One region of the Sulfobacillus thermotolerans genome, then DNA from elsewhere that is predicted to be linked to it. Evidence: riboswitches for the same ligand, from Rfam matches in the RefSeq annotation. Region 1 holds a riboswitch; the other holds the start of a gene.
What was found. Region 1 has a riboswitch for S-adenosylmethionine ahead of ORD20_RS04275 (O-acetylhomoserine aminocarboxypropyltransferase/cysteine synthase family protein). Riboswitches for the same ligand answer to the same signal wherever they lie in the genome.
Positions count from the first base shown of each region.

Region 2: linked by a shared signal. The riboswitch ahead of ORD20_RS07705 (hypothetical protein) and the one ahead of ORD20_RS04275 (O-acetylhomoserine aminocarboxypropyltransferase/cysteine synthase family protein) in region 1 are both predicted to bind S-adenosylmethionine.

Region 1 covers NZ_CP133983.1:846,378-850,546, forward strand. Annotated here, with positions in the region: gene ORD20_RS04270 (class I SAM-dependent methyltransferase) at 25-951, shown strand; gene ORD20_RS04275 (O-acetylhomoserine aminocarboxypropyltransferase/cysteine synthase family protein) at 1,001-2,290, opposite strand; SAM riboswitch class I at 2,362-2,462, opposite strand; gene ORD20_RS04280 (response regulator) at 2,519-3,181, opposite strand; gene ORD20_RS04285 (GAF domain-containing sensor histidine kinase) at 3,221-4,169, opposite strand, start outside.
Region 2 covers NZ_CP133983.1:1,510,185-1,514,353, reverse strand. Annotated here, with positions in the region: gene ORD20_RS07710 (bifunctional homocysteine S-methyltransferase/methylenetetrahydrofolate reductase) at 1-1,466, opposite strand, end outside; gene ORD20_RS07705 (hypothetical protein) at 1,463-2,614, opposite strand; SAM riboswitch class I at 2,754-2,859, opposite strand; gene ORD20_RS07700 (hypothetical protein) at 2,984-3,274, shown strand; gene ORD20_RS07695 (hypothetical protein) at 3,496-3,885, shown strand; gene ORD20_RS07690 (aminotransferase class I/II-fold pyridoxal phosphate-dependent enzyme) at 3,928-4,169, shown strand, end outside.

The DNA.
Region 1 (4,169 bases):
TTAATCCTTGTGAGGTGTGTTTCCATGGATGCGGACTGGGCTTTGTTGGACCGGGATTTTTATGTGGATGCCGTGATGTATGCAGTGATCTTGTCAGGGCTATATCTTATGTTGGTTGAGGGCGCTGATAATGAAATGATAAGGGAGTTGGGGAGAAACAAAGGATTTCCGGCTTGTGAAATAGTGCATACATTGGCACAACTAGGGGTGGTGCGCTACAGTGGGCAACGGTGGCTGTGGTGCGGCGCACCCCCGGATCCCCGTCGTATCACGCGCATTGATGCGGTGAGGCGCTGGGTTCACTTGGTGCCTTTTTGTGAGGAAGCGCTGGCACCATGGAAGCATGCGGCGGATGATATGCGCCTTACCGACTCCGGTCAAGAGATGAATACCTTCCTTATCGCCAATATCAAACCCTCAACAGGAATGCGCTGGCTTGATATTGGCGGGGGTACGGGTGATTTGGCACGGCAGCTAAGCCAAATGGGGGTTGATGTGACGATGTTGGATACCCCTTCAGTTATTGCTCGGTGTCGCACAAGGTCCTTCTCATCAGTACGTTTAGTCGCAGGCGACGTTTTAGCGGGTTTGCCAACAGGGCCGTTTGATGTGGTGAGTGCAGTACGGTTTTTAGAAGAATTTTCAGCGACGCAGGTGCGGCAAATCTTTCATCATATGCGCAAGCAGTTGGCACCCAATGGAATCGTTTGTGTGATTTCTTCGGTGGATGATAATACCTTGTGGTCAAAATTGTTTGCTATAGAAGTGGCGAGTACGAGCCCAAAAGGACGGACATATAGTGTGCGTACGCTCGGGATTCTTGCAGCGCGGGAACATTTGGCCTTGATGCGCATGAAAACCCATGGCCCGTATACTCTCATAGTATTGAGGCGAATGACGCTGGCTGGGCGGCGTAAGGACCGTGACACCATGCAGTTAGTCGAATACTGACCCAAAAGGGGCCAGTGTGGGCGTTTTAGGTTCACACTGGCCACAATAGTTAGGCGTGAGTGGACGCGTTTAATGCTTGCTCCAAATCGGCCCACAGGTCGTGAGCATTCTCCAGCCCTACGGATAACCGAATGAGGTCACCCCCGGCGCCCGCTAGTTCTTGTTCTTGCGGACTTAACTGTTGATGGGTTGTCGATGCCGGGTGAATGGCCATAGACCGGGCATCGCCGACGTTGGCCACAATAATCCAGAGCTGCAAATGATTCATGACTTGCTCGGCTTGTGCGCGTCCACCTTTGACACCGAAATTGAGCATGGTACCAAAGAGGTTTTCCCGTAAATACTTGCGCGCGTTCAAATGGGCGGGGTCGGCTGGCAGGCCGGGATAATTGACCCAACTGACGAGGGGATGATGGGCTAGGCGGTCGGCAATGAATGCGGCAGACTGGCTTGCTTCTTTCATGCGCAATGCCAATGTTTCAAGCCCTAATAGAATCAAAAACGCATTGAAAGGGGCTAATGCGGCGCCTGTATCTCGCAGGGTTTTCACGCGCAAGCGTAGGGCATAGGAGCTGGGTTGTTCGCCGAACACAATGCCGTGGTAGCTTGCATCAGGCTCCGAATAGAGAGGGAATTTTGGTACATTGTAATTAAATCGGCCCGAGTCAATGACGATGCCGCCGAGTGAGGTGCCATGTCCGCCAATCCATTTCGTCAGTGAATGGATGACAATATCTGCCCCGTATGCGATGGGCTGCTCTAAATATGGAGTCGCAAAGGTATTATCCACGATAAGCGGCACGTGGTGACGATGCGCAAAATCTGCCCACGCGGCGATATCGGTCACATTGAGCCGAGGATTGCCAATTGACTCCACGAAGACACCGCGCGTGTGCTCGGTGATCAGGGCATCGGCCTCAGCAAGGTCGTTGTCGGCCACAAACCGGACAGTGATGCCGAAATCCTTAAGCGTGGAGGTAAAGAGTGTCCAGGTACCTCCATATAAAGACGTCGAGGCAATAATGTCATCACCCGCTCGACAGAGATTCAAAATGGCCGCCGTAATAGCTGCCATGCCTGATGAAAAGGCGACAGCCGCTTGGCCGCCTTCGAGCGCGGCTAGACGTTGTTCCAGAATATCGGTGGTGGGATTCATGATACGGGTATAAATATTGCCAGGTTCTTCAAGATTAAAGAGCCGGGCTGCGTGTTCGGAATCTTTAAAGGCATAACCTACCGTTTGATAAATCGGGGTCGCGACGGCCGATGTTGCCGCATCCGGTGTGTATCCACCCCGGACAGCCGTTGTTTCGAATTGCCAATGGTTTGGCTTTTCCATTAATTTAAAGCCTCCTTATCAAGGTGACGCATAAAAAAACACCAGTAAGAGCCGGCTCTTCTGGTGTCGGCCTCTCATTTCTCAGCAATATGCTGCAGGAATTGGCACCATAACCATCAAGGCCGGTTGCCGGGCATCATCGGGCCAGTCCCTCCGCCACTCTCCATAAGAGGTTTTCAATTGAATAACAGGATAAAGAATGTCAGGTATTTCGTCAATATGGATTAGTTAGTTTTCCTCATTGGTTTCGGGTGCATTATAGCGGGCAAAATGGGCAGCCGCTTCGGAACGCCTGGTATATCCTAATTTACTGAGAATGTTGCTGACATAATGCTTGACCGTTTTATCACTCAAGAAAATTAGTTGGCCAATCTCTTTGTTGGTTCGGCCTTGGGCAATGAGTTCGAGGACTTTCTTTTCCTGCGCAGTGAGCGTTTCCACGGCATCGGTAGTGACTTTAGGATTGCGAAGGCGCTCGAGCAACTGTGATGTGACTTCAGGGCCAAATAATGCGCCACCTTGAGCGACCGTGCGGATGCCGTCAATAACAGCGCGTCCGCGGGATTCCTTGAGGAGGTAGCCTGAAGCCCCGGCATTCACCGCGTCAACCACCAAATCTTGGCTCCCAAATGAGGTGAGCATAATAATGCGGAGATTGGGATCTTGATCTTTAAGCTTGCGGCAGACTTCCATGCCATTGATATCCGGCAAACGAACGTCTAGGACCACAACATCAACATTACCTGGAATATGGTCGATGGCCTCTTGGCCGCTTTCCCATTCTTGGGCCATAACCATATCGGGCTGGCGTTCAATCATATTGCGCAGACCAATGCGTACGACTTCATGATCATCGACAATAGCAACGCGTATCGGATTATCCTCGGGCATTGTTTGTGCCCTCCTTAAATAAAGAGTTCTTACCCCTCATTATAGCCAGGGGGCGGTAAGGGTGACAGTTGTACCTTCATGCAATCGACTTTGGATATCCACGTGCCCATGCCATCGCTCCATGCGCTTAGACATGTTCCGTACCCCGAAGTGCGTATGGGAGGCATCTGGCTGCGGAACAAAGCCCTCGCCGTCATCGATGATTTGCACTTGGTATGATTCCGCAGTGGAATGCCAATGCACCAATATGTGATGAGCATGGCCATGGCTACGCGCATTGGAGACGGCTTCTTGTATGCTTAACAGCAAATCGTGAATACGTTCGGGGTGTAAGTCCAAATACCGGGAATCATCAAATTCCATGGAAATGTCATCCATTGGCCCTTGGCGCCTAAGCATGTCCGTCAGGGCAATTTTAAAGTCAATGGATGTCGACTCGAGACTTTGGATAAAGAACCGAATGTCGGTCATGAGAAGGCTTAACGTTTCGCTGATGCGCATGAGCTCTTTAATCGCAAACGGATCTAGTGTCTCGACGGAGTCTACAAGGTTATCAATGGACAGAGTCGTGCCGTAAAGCGTCTGCAATACGCCATCATGAAGATCTCGGCCAATGCGTTCGCGTTCTTTTAACGTCGCAAATGATTCACGGTCTTGATAAAAGCGGGCATTGGCAATGACCGCTGCGGCTTGTCGGGCAAATAGTTCGACCATGGATTGATCGTCTGCTGTAAAGCCTCCGGCTTTTTCCGTAAGGTATAAATGGCCCATGACTTGATTTTGATAGAGTAAAGGGAGACCTAAAAAGCTTTCCATTTTGGGGTGATGTGGCGGAAATCCAACGGATGCTGGATGGTCTTGCAGGCGCTGCAGGCGAATCGGACGACGCGTGCGAATCACTTCGCCCAGTAGTCCACGCCCCGTCGGATAAGGGCCCATTGCTGCCACTTCTTCGGCACTTAAACCAGATGTGAAGAATTGGCTGATT
Region 2 (4,169 bases), 660 kb from region 1:
GCCGTCGGATTCACCCCGACTCCGATATCAAACGCCGTATGGCCACCAATTTTCTGTCCCGACGCATCTTGCCCTTGATTAAAGCCTGCCAGCACCTTCACGAGGCCAATAGAATTGATGTCGTACACAGCGGTCGCATGGGCGTAGTCACCGATGCCCGGCGGATCGCCGGTGAGCGCCAGTACATTGCGAATGCCTAAGGCATGGGCCCCGAGCAAATCACTTTGTAGTCCCATCAGATTGCGATCACGAGTGGTAAAATGCAAAATAGTTTCGACCGGTAGCTGTTCTGCAATCAACCGCGCCGTTGCAAGCGCGCTGAGTCGCACCCGTGCCATGGGACTATCACCAATATTAATGGCGTCCGCGCCGGCTTCCCATACGGTGCGCGCGGCTTCCAGCACCCGGTGGGGATTGACGCCCCGAGGCGGGTCGAGTTCCACGCTCACAACAAAACGCTTGCCAAAAAGTTGCCTTATGCCTTCAGGAGCGCCTTCACCCCCCATTGTTTCATTAGCGGCATGTTCGTCCTCAACGTTCCACGTCCGGACCTGGGGCAAAACAGGCATATGCTGCAGTGTTTGAGCAATGGCTTGGATGTGCGCCGCTGTCGTCCCGCAACACCCGCCAATCACTCGACACCCAGCTTCCGCGAGGGCTGGGGCCATGGTCGCCACATAATGTGGACTGGCCGGATAATGGACATGATTGGCCACCATCGCGGGCTGCCCTGCATTAGGAAAGGCGGCTAACGGAATCTGCAAATCTTTGGCCCGTGGCGCCATTCGAATCACGGCATCCAGCAACGGAGCCGGTCCACTTCCGCAGTTGGCACCCACCAACTGAGGAGGACCGCCTGGTAATTGGCCCATCGCTTCAATGGCCTGTTCGGGCGTAAGCCCGTAACGCGTCGCCCCTTCCGGTGAAAACGCAAAACTCACAATAATCGGCAAGAGGCTTTCCTCGCGAATGGCTTCTACCGCGGCTAATACCGTGGGAATATCAGACATCGTCTCCACAATAAAGCCATCGACTCCACCAGCTAACAGTCCCGCGACCACCGGGCGATAATAGTCCACGGCCTCTTCATGCGTAAGGCTCTCCATAACCGGCGAGGCGACAGGTTGTGCCAAAGGTCCTATCGATCCAACAATCCACGCGGGTTCGCCAAAGATATCGCGCGCGTGTCGCGCAATTTGCGCTGCGCGGCGGTGCAATAAGACAACGTCGGCTTCGAGCCCCAGTGCCGCCAGTTTGCTCCCATTGGCGGAAAAGGTTTGGGTCTCTAACAACCGTGCTCCGGCCTCGAGATATTGGAGATGGAGATTCATTAACGTGTCAGGCTGTCTTAGCGGCACGAGAGGAAGAGCAGCGGGGTCGATCCCCGCCGCCATAAGCGCCGTGCCTGATGCTCCGTCCCCTATAATCCACGTCGGGTCCCTTAAAGCATCCGCTAACGATTTCACTCGAGGCCTTCCTCTTCCCGCACTGCTTGAACCGCTTGCGCCATTACGCGCAATTTCTCTGTCGCCTCGTCCCATGTACGCGTCTTTAATCCGCAGTCCGGGTCAATCAGCAAATTGTTGAGGGGAACAATTTCAAGTGCCCGCCGAATTCCCGCCTTAACCTCATCGACGGATTCAATGCGGTGCGTGTGCACGTCCACCACGCCTAATGCCAATTCTTTGTTTTGGGGCCAAGGATGGCGCGCCAAAAGGTCGAGCAATGCATAATTCTGATTAGCGGCTTCGAGGTCGAGCTGGTCCACCGGAAGCTCAAATAATCCCGGCAAAATGGTATCAAAATCCCCGTAACAAATATGACTGATGGTCTTCGCCGTCAATCCTTCTGTGACAATCGCCATGGCTTCAATAGCCAAATCCAATTCTTCGGGCCTCGTCGATAACGCGGGTTCATCAATTTGGATATAACGAGCGCCCGCTTTTTCTAATGCCACCGCCTCCTCGTGCACCAGATGAGCTAAATCCAGCACGAGTCCTTCCAACGCTAGGAGCTTCTGGTACGCTTCTTGAACGAACGCTGTGGGCCAACGATCCGCATAGCGCGCCAGCGCCGGCTCATCCCACTGCACCTCAACAATACCCGTATCAGCGAGGTGACGGACGGTCAACCGCATGACATCAACCAAGTCACTTAATAGCGTTTCCTCATTGTGGTAATTTTTGTCTTCCACCATAGATAAAAAGGTAAAGAGGCCCGGAAGGACAATTGTCACGGGAATACGAGATAAAGAGGCCGCTTCGCGACTCCATGCCGCTAGCGTTCCCCCTTGATATTGTAGGCGACCTGTGACGACCGGATGACGTACGTAAAAGTTGTTGTCAAACAGCCGCAGTAGACCCGCACTGTACACATTATCCAAGTCCCGAACGACGGGATCAAAGAGATCGTACCAGCGGATCTGGCCATCTGTGGTCCTATCACACTGTGCATCAGCGGCTAAGTCCACGACCCGTTTTACAACACTTTCATAGGTCGAGTACAGTTGCTCCGGCGAGATTTGCCCTTTTTCGAAACGTTGAATAGCAGTCCGGACACTCGGCCCCGGACCCGCCGGAATTTTCGGATAAGACCCCATAATCGTTGTCTTCATTATATAATTTCTCCCCTGTTCTGATCTCACCGGCATCAAAGTCGTTGAGGAAATGAAGCTGGACGCGTGGCGTGGACCAGACAGAGCCCGGCACATCCAACCATAAAAAAACGCCTACTTAGAGAAGAGGCGTTAGCTCTTCTCATCTTAAAGAATACGAATCCGTATTCTTCCGGAATTGGCACCCACCCTATGGGGGTTGCCGGGTTTCATCGGGCCAGTCCCTCCACCACTCTGGATAAGAAGTAAATCTTATTGAATTGTAAGCAAAATACCATGGCGTCGCGAAATGGTCAAGAGACATTGCATAAAATAATATAATTGCCATTTTTTGGTATGGATGATAGAGTATCCATAGGAGGTGGCACCATGTCGTCATCGGGCTCGTCTTTATCCAAAGAACGGCGCCACAGCGTGCTGGATTCCGACTCTAAACCAGCTCGCCGCCGCCATGTGTTCCGTTGGTTCGTCGTCATTGTTGCCGTTCTCGGCTCTGTCTTGTTATGGCAGTTGAATTTTTTCATCCACACCTTAGGGGATGCCCAGCGCAGTCTCGAGTCATGGCAAGGAGTCCGCGCCATATTAGGCTCCTTTTTAACCTTTGCTGCTATGCAAATCAGCCACACGGCCTTGACCTTGTGGCATCACGTCTTCCATTAAGCGACTCCCGCTGCCCTTAATGCGGCGGGAGCTCTTGCTCTCCTTCCCCTACCTCTCGCCCATTCTTTCTATACAAAAATCCTCCGTCTAGGAGTTTCGTGCCTTGCACACAGCCCCATCTTCGCTGAAAATAGGAGTGATGATTGCGGGACTACCTGTCCACAATACTTAGGCCATGCGCATTAGTGAACCGACAGCGCAGGAGAAAGAAGGCGTGCCACATGGATGATAATGCGGGAATGTCTTTTGAGATTCTCGCGGCTGGACTGGAGGATGTCCGCCATGACGTCCCAATGCTTATGACCGTCTTGGCGCATAAGCTGGAGGCGTCGTTGCCCGAAAACGTGCGGGTGGTTCGTCAGTCGGGCCTCTTCTCCAAAACGTCATCCATTAAGTCGATCACCCTAACCTTTGACAATGTACGCTACCAACTTAGTGCCAAGGGCGGTCAACTGCTTCCCGAACGGCAAAAGATCGTGCACGACGTCGTATTAAAGACGGACCGTATTCCCTTAGACGCCTGGCTACGTGACGTGCTCAATTATTTATTGGAAGAAAGCCGTCGCCATGAAAATGCCCGTGATATTTTGGATCGTTTTCTCACTTCTTGATCGGCTGATATTGCCCCAGAAAGGACGATTTTTGTGCATCATATGAGGAGCCCTCAGTGGCATCCTGAAACTCTTGCTGCTCACTGCGGCGTCGGACAAGATCTCGCATATGGATCTGTTAGCACCCCGATTTATCAAACGGTGACGTATCAGCATCCGGGTGAGAACCTTGGCCAATACGACTATAGCCGGACCGAAAACCCAACCCGCCACAGCGCGCAAGAGGCTATCAACCGTCTTGATGGAGGTGCTGGCGCTCTTTTATATGGAAGCGGCATGGCTGC